2 regions of the Pseudonocardia oceanicola genome follow, and region 2 is predicted to be linked to the other one. Evidence: predicted binding sites of a transcription regulator. Region 2 holds the regulator's gene; the other holds the start of a gene.
The links. Region 2 encodes LexA, which represses DNA repair genes until DNA is damaged. Its sites were predicted from a motif close to CGAACACGTGTTCG; they were not measured.
Positions count from the first base shown of each region.

Region 1: imuA' (DnaE2-dependent mutagenesis accessory factor ImuA') is a predicted target of LexA. The motif match lies at 2,183-2,196, and genes of this name have one in related genera.

Region 1 is NZ_JBJZON010000012.1:166,177-171,558, reverse strand. It holds gene ACL02T_RS18780 (Y-family DNA polymerase) at 1-682, opposite strand, end outside; gene imuA' (DnaE2-dependent mutagenesis accessory factor ImuA') at 1,153-2,097, opposite strand; gene purH (bifunctional phosphoribosylaminoimidazolecarboxamide formyltransferase/IMP cyclohydrolase) at 3,087-4,646, opposite strand; gene purN (phosphoribosylglycinamide formyltransferase) at 4,643-5,308, opposite strand.
Region 2 is NZ_JBJZON010000013.1:99,276-104,657, reverse strand. It holds gene ACL02T_RS19320 (vitamin B12-dependent ribonucleotide reductase) at 1-9, opposite strand, end outside; gene nrdR (transcriptional regulator NrdR) at 144-647, opposite strand; gene ACL02T_RS19310 (hypothetical protein) at 1,204-1,701, opposite strand; gene lexA (transcriptional repressor LexA) at 2,484-3,206, shown strand; gene ACL02T_RS19300 (universal stress protein) at 3,293-4,126, opposite strand; gene ACL02T_RS19295 (SMP-30/gluconolactonase/LRE family protein) at 4,211-5,287, opposite strand; gene hflX (GTPase HflX) at 5,256-5,382, opposite strand, start outside.

The sequences.
Region 1 (5,382 bases), on a different contig from region 2:
GGCCGCGGGCGAGCCGGTGGGCGAGGACGGCGTCGGCGCCGAACCGGGAGGCGACGTCGGCCTGGGCCAGCCCGGCGAACGCGCCCAGGCTGCGCAGGCCCAGCCGGCGCAGCAGGTCCACCAGCTCGGAGCGGTCCACCGCCGGATCGCGGTCGAGCTCCTCCACCCCGAGCGGGGCGAGGAACTCGGCGCTGCGCCCGGGTTCGACGCCCACCCCGCGGCGGGCGGCGAGCACGCCGGCGAACAGCCCGTCGGCGAACCCGGTCTGACACTCCACCCCGGTGCGCGCGGCGACCTGGTCGATCAGCCGCTCGGCCGCCTCCCGCTCGCCGCCGAAGAACCCGACCGGGCCCTTGGCCGGCAGCGCCAGCAGGCCCGGCCGGACCACCTCGACCCCCGGCGCCAGCTCCTCGACGGCGACGACCACCGGCTCGAACAGCCGCGCGTCGCGGTCCGGGTCCGGGGCGAGGACGGCGAGCTCGGGGCACCGTGCCTGGGCGTCCCGCCGGCGCAGCCCGCGCCGCACACCGGCCGCCCGCGCGCCCGCGGAACAGGCCACCACGCGGTTGGCCAGGAACACCGCCGCGGGGCGGTGGGCGGGGACGTGCGCGGCCTGCATCGCCGCGGTCACGGGCCAGTCCGGGGACCACAGCGCCAGCACCCGCTCGCCGGGCTCAGCCATGGGGATCCTCCGGGTGGCGGGCCGGGTCGGCCGGTGGTGGTGCCGAGTGTGGTCGGCCGGGTCTGCGGGGTGGTGGGGGTGGGTCGGGTGGTGGGAGTGGGTCGGGTGGTGGGGTGGGCCGGGTGGGGGCGGTCGGCCGGGTGGGGGCGGTCGGCCGGGTGGTGGGCGCTCGAGGCGCGGGGCTGGGTGATCGTCGCCGGGACCGATACCGGCCACCCATGGCGTCCAGCGGTCCGGGACGCTGATCACGGTCGAGTTACCGAACCGGACCTCGGCTGGTGATCGCCATCCGGGACACATCTCGGCCGCAAGTGGCGCCAGGGGGTCCAGGACAGCGATCACCGACCCGGTGCTGCGGTTGCCCTTGCAGGCTCCGCCCGCGATCGCCATCCGGGACACATTCCGGTCATGGACGGCGTCCAGCGGTCCGGGACGCCGATCACCGTGGTGGACGAAGCGTTCCCGGGGGCTCACGAGACCGCCGCCCTGGTCGCGAGGGTCTCCGCGGGCTCGTCGATCGTCGTCGCGGGGCGGATCTCCTCGCGCTCCGCGACCGTGCCGCCGGGACCCGGCAGCAACAACTCCCGCGCGCGGCCGGAGGTTCCCGTGCCGCGGCCGGTCGACCGCACCACCGCGCACCGCGAGCGCAACCGGCCCGCACCGCGCGCGGCGCCCCGCCATTCCACCCCCGAACAGCCGAGGACGAGATCGGCACCCGGCCAGGAACCCAGGACGAGCAGCACCGCGCCGCGCTGCCGCGCGCGCGCCGCCAGCCGTTGCCGGTCGGCCGCACGCACCCCCGCCCGCTCGGCGCCCGCGACCACGACGAGGTCCAGCCCGTCGAGCAGCGCGACGGTGACCGCGACGAGGTCGACCCCGGGCCTGGGCACGAGCGCGAGCCGCTCGAGCCGGATCCCGGCCTCCGCCGCCGCGACCGCGCCGAGCCCGGGCGCCCCGACCACGCCCGCCCACGCCCCCTCGGCCGAGGCCTGGGCGAGCAACCCGAACAGCAGGGACGTCGCTCCCGAGCTGGTCGGGACCGACACGGTGGAGCCGCGCCGCAGTCCGCCCCCGGGCAGCAGCGGCGCCAGCGGCGCGACGACCGGGAGGATCCGGCCGTCGTCGCCCGGGGTCGGCACGGGCCGGGCCGCCGAGGACCGGCCCTCCACGCGCCGCAACAGGCCACGGGCCGTCGCCAGCCGCTCGGCGGCGCCGTCCACCGCCGTTCCCGACGCCCGCGCACGGCCGGGCCGAACCGGTCGCCCCGCTCCGTGGACCCGACGGTCCCGGGCGCGGGCGTCGGCGGGTGGGCGGCCGCTCCCCACGATCACGCCGCCCTCCGGGTCCTCGCCCGGTCCGTGCTCCGGCCAGTCGACCGGCCAGGGATCCGGGTCGAGCGCCCAGGCCTCACTCACGCCGCCGCCACCCGGACTCGGAAGGGCCCGCGAGGGGGCGGGGGTACGAACTCCGCACACCCTCTGAGGCAGTCGCACATCCCGTCGACGACCTGTGCGGCGCCGCTTCGGGTGTGCAGGCCGGTCGGAGCGGGTGCGCCGGGTCCGGCAGCGAGCACGCGCGCCGCGTCGGCGGCGTAGCGCGTGCCGGGTGTGGGACGCGCGCGGTAGGTCGACTCCACGACCCGGCCGTGAGAGGGGTGTGCGGCTCGCCTGTCGAACCCGACCGGACGGTGCGCGGGGAGCGGGTCGGACGGGGCGGGGCGGATCGGTCGCCGGCAAAGCCCCGGCCACCGCAGCGGCACCGGTGCCGCGCGCGACACCGGCTCACGACTTGCTGAGAAACGGACGGCGCGGGCAGCCTGACGGCAGCTCACGACACACCTCCCCCGCACGACGGGCCACGCCGCGGGGAAGACGGCGTTCGAACCTTTGTTCGAACTCTAGCGCGGCTCGCCGACACCCTCAACCCGCGATCGGGTGGCCCCGGAGAGCGCTGGCCGGTGATCGTTCCGAGCGACACCTCAGCCCGGAGCCGACCACAACAGCGTGCCCGTCGGAGCGATCACCGAGGCCGTGATCGCTCCGAGAGTGACCGTGCGGCAACCACCCGAGCAGCAGCGTCACACTCGGAACGATCACGCACTCGACACAGGACGTGCTCGCTGTCCACAAGATCGACCCGAGTGTGACTGCACAGCAGTCGCCACGACCGCAGCGTCACCCCCGGAACGATCATCGACGGGGCCGGCTCGCCCGATCACCTTCCACGATCGCTCCGGATGTGACCGCACTGCTGCCGTCACGACAGCAGCGTCTCATTCAGAAGGATCATCGAAGGACACACTCGACCCGGTCACCCTTCCGACATCGTTCCGAAGGTGACCGCACCGCCGCCGTCACGGCAGCGCCGTCACCTTCGGAACGATCACGGCCGGCTGGCGCCGGGATCAGTGCGCGAAGTGCCGGGTGCCGGTGAGGTACAGGGTCACGCCCGCCTCGGCGGCCGCGGCGGTGACCTGGTCGTCGCGGATCGAGCCGCCCGGGTGCACGACGGCCTTGACGCCGCCCTCGATCAGCACCTCCAGGCCGTCGGGGAAGGGGAAGAAGGCGTCGGAGGCCGCGACCGCGCCCCGTGCCCGGTCCCCGGCCCGGGTGACCGCGAGCCGGCAGGAGTCGACCCGGTTGACCTGACCCATCCCCACGCCGACGGCAGCGCCGTCGGCGGCCAGCAGGATCGCGTTGGACTTCACCGCCCGGCAGGCCCGCCAGGCGAAGGCCAGGTCGGCGAGGGTCTCCCCGTCCGCGGCCTCGCCGGCGACCAGCTTCCAGGAGGAGGGGTCGTCGCCCGGGGCGTCGACGGCGTCCCGCTGCTGCATCAGCAGGCCGCCGCTGATCGGGCGGATCTCCGCGCCGTGCCGGGCCACCTCGGCGTCGATCCGCAGCAGCCGGATGTTCTTCTTCGACCGCAGGATCTCCAGGGCCTCCGGCGCGAACGCGGGCGCCACCACGACCTCGGTGAAGATGTCCTTGACCTGCTCGGCCATCTCCACGGTGACCTCGCGGTTGGTGGCGATCACACCGCCGTACGCGCTGACCGGGTCCGTGGCGTGGGCCTTGCGGTGGGCCTCGGCGACATCGGCGCCGACCGCGATCCCGCACGGGTTGGCGTGCTTGATCACCGCGACGGACGGCCTGTCACCGTGGTCGTGGGCGGCGCGCCAGGCGGCGTCGGCGTCGACGTAGTTGTTGTAGGACATCTCCTTGCCGTGCAGCTGCTCGGCCCGGGCCAGCCCCGACCCGCCGGCCTCGGAGGTGTAGATCGCGGCGGCCTGGTGTGGGTTCTCGCCGTAGCGCAGGGTGGCCTTGCGGGTCCACGTCGCGCCCGCCCACTCCGGGAAGGCCGACTCGCCGCCGGCCAGCACCGACCCCATCCACGAGGCGACGGCGACGTCGTAGGCCGCGGTGTGCCGGAAGGCCTCGGCCGCGAGCCGACGCCGGTCCTCCAGCACGAAGCCGCCGGCCGCGATCTGCTCCAGCGCCCACTCGTACTTGGCCGGGTCGGTGATCACCGCGAGGCTGTCGTGGTTCTTGGCCGACGCCCGGACCATCGCGGGCCCGCCGATGTCGATCTGCTCGACGCACTCGTCCGGCGTCGCGCCGGAGGCCACGGTCTCGGTGAAGGGGTAGAGGTTCGAGACGAGCAGGTCGAACGGCGCGACGCCCAGCTGCTCGAGCTGATCGAGGTGCTCCGGCCGGCGGGTGTCGGCGAGCAGGCCGGCGTGCACGCGCGGGTGCAGGGTCTTGACCCGGCCGTCGAGGCACTCGGGGAATCCGGTCAGCTCCTCGACGGGGGTGACGGGCACCCCGGCGTCGGCGATCCGCTGCGCGGTCGAGCCGGTCGAGACGATCTCCACACCCGCCGCGTGCAGGCCGGTCGCCAGGTCGAGCAGCCCGGCCTTGTCGTAGACGCTGATCAGGGCCCGCTTCACCGGCCTGCGTTCGCTCACTGGACATTCGCCTCTCGGTTGCACAGCGCCTGGTTGCACGCCGTCGTTCCGGTACACAACGTCGCGACGGTGGCCACCAGCAACCGGCGCTCCGCGATCTTGATGCGCTCGTGCAGTTCGGCCTCGGTGTCGCCGGGCAGCACGGGGACGGCCTCCTGGGCCAGGATCGGCCCGGTGTCCACGCCGGCGTCGACCAGGTGGACGGTGGTCCCGGTGACCTTGACGCCGTGCGCGAGGGCGTCGCGGACCGCGTGCGCCCCGGGGAACGCGGGCAGCAGCGCCGGGTGGGTGTTGACGATCGGACGGCCGACACCATCGAGGAAGGGCGCGCCGAGGATCCGCATGAACCCCGCACAGACGACGAGGTCCGGCCGGTGCTCGAGCACGGCGGCGAGCAGGGCCCGGTCCCACGCCGTCCGGTCGGCGTGCGCGGCGGGCGAGACGGTGAAGGCAGGGACCCCCGCGCGGGCGGCCCGGTTCAGCGCCTCGACCTCTGGTCGGTCGGTCCCGACGGCGACGACCTCCGCCGGGTAGTCGAGGTCCGGCGCGGCGTCGAGCAGCGCCTGCAGCAGCGTGCCGGAGCCCGAGGCGAGCACCACGAGGCGGGCGCGCCCGGGTAGGCCGTCCCGCGACGGTGGCTGTGCGCTCGTCGGGGCGGGCACGGATCTCCTCGGGCGGGCGGCTCTGACGGGACCCCTCCAGCCTAGGCGGCGACGCCGGTCACAGCGCGAGGACC
Region 2 (5,382 bases):
CTCCGTCATGCTCTCCCTCATTCGCATCCGACCCTGTGCTGCACCCTCCGCCGGCTGGGGCGGCGGACGGTGTCCTGCGTGCGAGATCGGGGTCGGCTCGACTTCCGTAGTCCGGGTCGGCCCCAGTGGTCCTCCGCGGACCCCTACCCGGTCGGCCTCGCGCCCCGACCGGCCCGATCGCGCCGGTCGGCTGCTTCCCCGGCAGCCGCCCTCCGCAGATCGGCGATCTCCTTCTCGAAGTCCTCGATGGACGAGAAGGAGCGGTACACGCTCGCGAAGCGCAGGTACGCCACCTCGTCGAGCTCCTTCAGCGGACCGAGGATCGCCAGCCCCACCTCGTGGCTGGGGATCTCCGCTGTCCCACCCGCCCGGACGGCCTCCTCGACGCGGTGCGCGAGCTTCTGCAGCGCGTCCTCGTCGACCGGCCGCCCCTGGCAGGCCCGGCGCACCCCGCTCACGACCTTGTCGCGGCTGAACGGTTCGGTGACGCCGCTGCGCTTCAGCACGGCGAGGACGGGCTCCTCGACGGTGGTGAAGCGCTTCCCGCAGGCCTGGCAGGAGCGGCGGCGACGCGTCGCCGCACCCTCGTCGACCTCACGGGAGTCGATCACCTTGCAGTCCGTGTGACGGCAGAACGGGCACCGCATGCGGACCTCCCCGACTCGACCGCGCCGACGGTCCGGTCTGCACCGAACCCAACCTGTAGGCGAACGACACGGATGTAACCACAACATGTAGGGGTCTCGCCATTCGTGCGCGGCGAGTCCGTGCCAGCTTCCCCCGATCGGGCACGAACCTTCCACGTGGTCCCGGGCGCCCCGTCCCCGGGTGCCTCGGTGGCCGGGCGGCGACACCCCGTGACGGTCCGCAGGTCATGCACGCCCCTCGCGAGCACGGTGGCGGCGCGGGTGACGACGCGTATCCCCCGAGACCGCTCGGCGCATCGGCGACACGCGGATGAACAGCGGGGAACGCGCCGTCGGGGTGTCGCGGCGTGTCGTGCCGTCCGGCGTGTCGCCCGCGTCGGTACGCACCGTGGCCGGGCCGGAAGGCCCGCCACCCACGGGGCCGCTCACGGGTCCCACGCGCGGCCCGCGCGAGAGACCGCACTCCACGTGGGACCCCCGGCGTGCGCGCCCGACGACCGGCCGGTTCGCCTCCCCGGCGACCGCGGCGATCGTGTCGCCCGGCCGGGGCGGCGGCTCATCGCGCGACGACGTCGGCGAGCAACCCGAGGACGACCACGACCGTGGCCGAGGCCAGCGCGACCGCCACGACCGCGAGGACACGGTCGAGCACACCGGCCCGGGTCTCGCCCGCCAGCCTGCGCGCCCCGCCCGCGCGTTCGTACCGCGACAGCCGAGAGGGGCGGGGCCGCCGCGGCGGCACGCAGCGGGTGTCGGCGACGGCCGGACGGGGCCTGACGACCGGCCGGCACCCCGGCACCGCGACGGGCCCGTCGGACGGGCGGACCAACCGCGCGCGGGCCCCCGAGGCGTAGGCACCGAGGATCCGCTCCGGTGTGCCGTCGGAGCGGCCGCGGACGGGGTGCGCACGGCCACTCGGCTCGCGGACCCCCGACCGGGGCCGCGGACGGGCCGCCGGCCGCGGCTCGGCCCGCCTTTCGCCCGGCGCGGCAGCCCGCGCGCCGGCCGGCGCGCCGGCACGCACACCGGCCGCCGCCGCACTCCTGGGATCCATGACGACCTCCCACCACCGCGCCGACCTCACCCGAACCGGATGCCCGAGCGACCGGTCGAACGCGTGTGCGATTCCTATCAACCAGCACCGACAGAAAGCGGTGCCCGCCGTGACCGCGGTCGCGGCGGGCCGCCCCCTCACGCGGGGACGCGCAGGACGAGACCCCCGGGCAGCGGCGCCGCGTCGGCTGGCTGCGCGTCGTCCGCCGCGATCCCGTCCACGACGACACCGGCCCCGGCGGGCCCGACGCAGGGCACCGCCCTCCGTGATTCCCGCGCCCGCCACGCCGGCCCCCTCCGCCTCGTCCCCGCCGCTCAGCGGCCGAGTATCGCACACATGTTCGAATCGAACCTCTGTGCGAGTTTCTACCATCACGAGGGACGCCCGTCACGGGTCCTCGCCGACACGATCGGCGTGTCGTTCGAACATGTGTTTGGCGATCGGGCGGATCCGGACTACCGTCCGGAACCGACGGACCGGCCGGGCGTGACCGGGCGGGCCGGCCGGGTCCCTCTCGGCACCGGCCCGCCCGGCGCCGTGGGCCGCGGAACGGGAGTACGGCCCGCCGGAACGGGCACGACGGCCGGGCCGCGGATGCGCGGCGGCCAGGGCCGCGTACCGATCCGGACCGCGAGCCCCGGGCCAGGACTCCGGCCGGGCCAGGACCGGGCCAGGACCGGGGCACGGGCCGGGGCACGGGCCGGACCAGCGGGACACGCCCCCGGACCGGCACCGGGCCGGGACAAGAGCGTGAGACAGGCACACGAGGAGGCGGCAGGCAGATGGCACGGGACGAGCTCGGCGGAGCCGGCGAGACCGGCCGGGAGCCCGGGCAGGTGCGCGCCTTCCCGGACCCGCCGGCGGACCCGGTGGGCCTCACCCCCCGGCAGCGCAAGGTGCTCGAGGTGATCCGGGACTGGGTGGAGCGCTTCGGTTACCCGCCGAGCGTCCGGGAGATCGGCGACGCGGTGGGGCTGACCTCCACCTCGTCGGTGCACCACCAGCTGCGCACGCTGGAGCGGAAGGGCTACCTGCGGCGCGACCCCAACCGGACCCGCGCGGTCGACGTGCGCAGCCCGGAGGAGGAGTCCGGCGGCACCCAGGCCGCCGAGGTCCGTGCCGAGCGGCCCGCGCCGGCGTTCGTGCCGCTGCTCGGCAACATCGCCGCCGGTGGACCGATCCTGGCGGAGCAGGCGGTGGAGAGCGTGTTCCCGCTCCCGCGCGAGATCGTCGGCGAGGGCACACTCTTCCTGCTCAACGTCAAGGGCGACTCGATGATCGAGGCCGCCATCACGGATGGCGACTGGGTCGTGGTGCGCCAGCAGCCGGTGGCCGAGCAGGGCGAGATCGTCGCCGCCATGATCGATGGCGAGGCCACGGTCAAGACCTTCAGGCGCACGGACGGGCAGGTCTGGTTGATGCCGGCCAACCCGGCCTACGAGCCGATCGACGGCAACGAGGCGACGATCCTGGGCCGGGTCGTCGCGGTGCTCCGCCGGCTCTGACCGCGGTTCCCGCGCCTGCAGGTTCCCGCGCCGGCAGGTTCCCGCGCCGGCAGGTCCCGCGCCCGCGGGTTCCCGCGCTGCGCCCGTCAGCGGCCCGGGGGCGGGACCACGATCACGGGGTAGCGGGCGGTGCGGACCAGCACGCCCGCGACCCCGCCGAGCAGCAGGCGTGTCATGAGCGGGTACCCGCGCGCTCCGACGACCAGGACGTCCGTGCGCTCGGGCAGGTCGGCGAGGCCGGCGGCGACCGAACGCCCGATCACCACGTCGGAGAGCGCGTCGATCTCCACCGGCGCCCGGGCGAGCCCCTGCTGCGCGGTCACCCTCGCTGCGGGCACGTCGTCCTCGCCGCTCGCGACCACCACGAACCGCAGTGCGGCCCCGGTCCGGCCGGCGAGGTGCACGGCCAGGACTGCGGCCCGGTCGGCCTCCGCCGTGCCGTCGTAGGCGACCGTGACGACCGTGACGCCCTGGGCAGCCGTGTGCCGGTACCCCCGCGGCGCGATGGCGACGGGACACCGCGCCGACGGCAACAGCCGCTGCACGGTGCCGCCCGGGGCGAGCCGGCCGAGCAGACCGCCACCCGTCGAGCCGACCACCAGCACGGCGGCGCCGACCTCCTCGGCGTGCTCGGCGAGGACCGTCGCCGCGGGGCCCGGCCCGAGCGGGGCGAACTCCGGTTCGCCGGGCCCGCCGGCCCCACCGATCAGCTCCCGCGCCCGGCCGAACCGCTCCCGCGCGACCTCCTCGACCTTCTCCCGCCACCGCGGGTCGCGGGCCATCGCCGAGTAACCCAGCCCGTCCGTCGGGTGGACGGTGGCGACGACGTTCGTCAGCCCCGTCAACCGGGCCAGCTGTGCGCCCAGGACCAGGGCGTCGTGGCCTCCCGGCGTGTCCTCGTAGGCGGTCACGATCGGCACCGCGGCCCCCCTCCTCCCGGCGGGCTCAGCCTAGGTGGACCGCGACCGCCCGGACCCCCGGCGCGACCAGCCTTAACTGGCTCGTCACACGCGGGAGCGGCGCCGCGCGTGCAGCGCCATCGCGCCCGCGGCCAGGCCCAGCACGACGACGGCGGCCCCGGCCCCGATCGCCGCGGGCAGCCAGTCCGGGGCGGGCTCCGGCGGGGTCGCCGGCGGCGGTGGCGCGACGACGGGCTCGGCCGGTGCGGCGGCGAGCGTCGCAGCGACCGCACCGGGCACCGCACGGAGCCGGCCACGGTCCAGGCCGCGGGTCTCGGACCCGGAGAGCAGGGTGCCGTCCGGCAGGAACGCGAGTGCCTCGCCCTGGGGCTCGCCGGGCAGCGGGACCTGGAGCGGGGTGCCCTGCAGCGCCGCGACCAGGTCGCCCGACGCCGGTACCCGGTAGAGCCACGCGTCGGTGTAGGTCCGTAGCGCGACGACCTCGCGGCCCGCACTCGTCGCCCCACCGGTCACGGTGAAGGCCCCGAGGGCGCCGATCGGGCCGCCGGATGTCTCCGAGCGCGGGAAGCCCGCCGAGCCGGCGCGCATCAGCGGCGTGGGTCCGGGCACGGCGAGCGGCTCCGCGGGCCGGTAGACCCCGGCGATGCCGCCGACCTCCTTGGTGACGATCACGGGCACGCCGTCGGCGCCGATCAGGAGGGCCTCGGCGTCGTGCGGGCCGTCGGGGTAGGTCAGCCGGTGCAGCCGCGGGGCGCCGTCGGCCGGCAGCACGAGGAGGGCGATGGTGTCCCGGGCCCGGTCGTTGTCCCCGGTGTCGGCGACCCAGAACGCGCCGTCGGGCGCGACGGCGAGGTCCTCGGCGTCGTACGGGTCCAGGTCCGCGGTCCTTGTCCCGATCACCGCGCACGTGCCCGGGTCGAGCCGGTACAGCGCGACCCGACGGCCGCCGTCGCTCATCGCCCAGACTCGGCCGTCGGGGCCGACGGCGAGGCCGGAGAGCTCCACGAGCCGGCGATCGGTGACCGTGCAGCGCTCCTCGGGCGCCGCCGGCGCCGCGCCGGCCGGAACCGCGAGCAGCAGTGTCAGCAGGAGGACGGCACCGATCGCGAGCCCGATGCCGCGGGCGCGCTCAGCGCCGCGCAGCGACGTGCGCCCCGGCACCGGCGCCCACGGCCCCGTTCCCGGATCCGTCTGCACTGCGCGAGCCTGCCCGGTCCGCGCCGCCCGCCGGCGACCCCGCCCCCGCGACCGCGAAC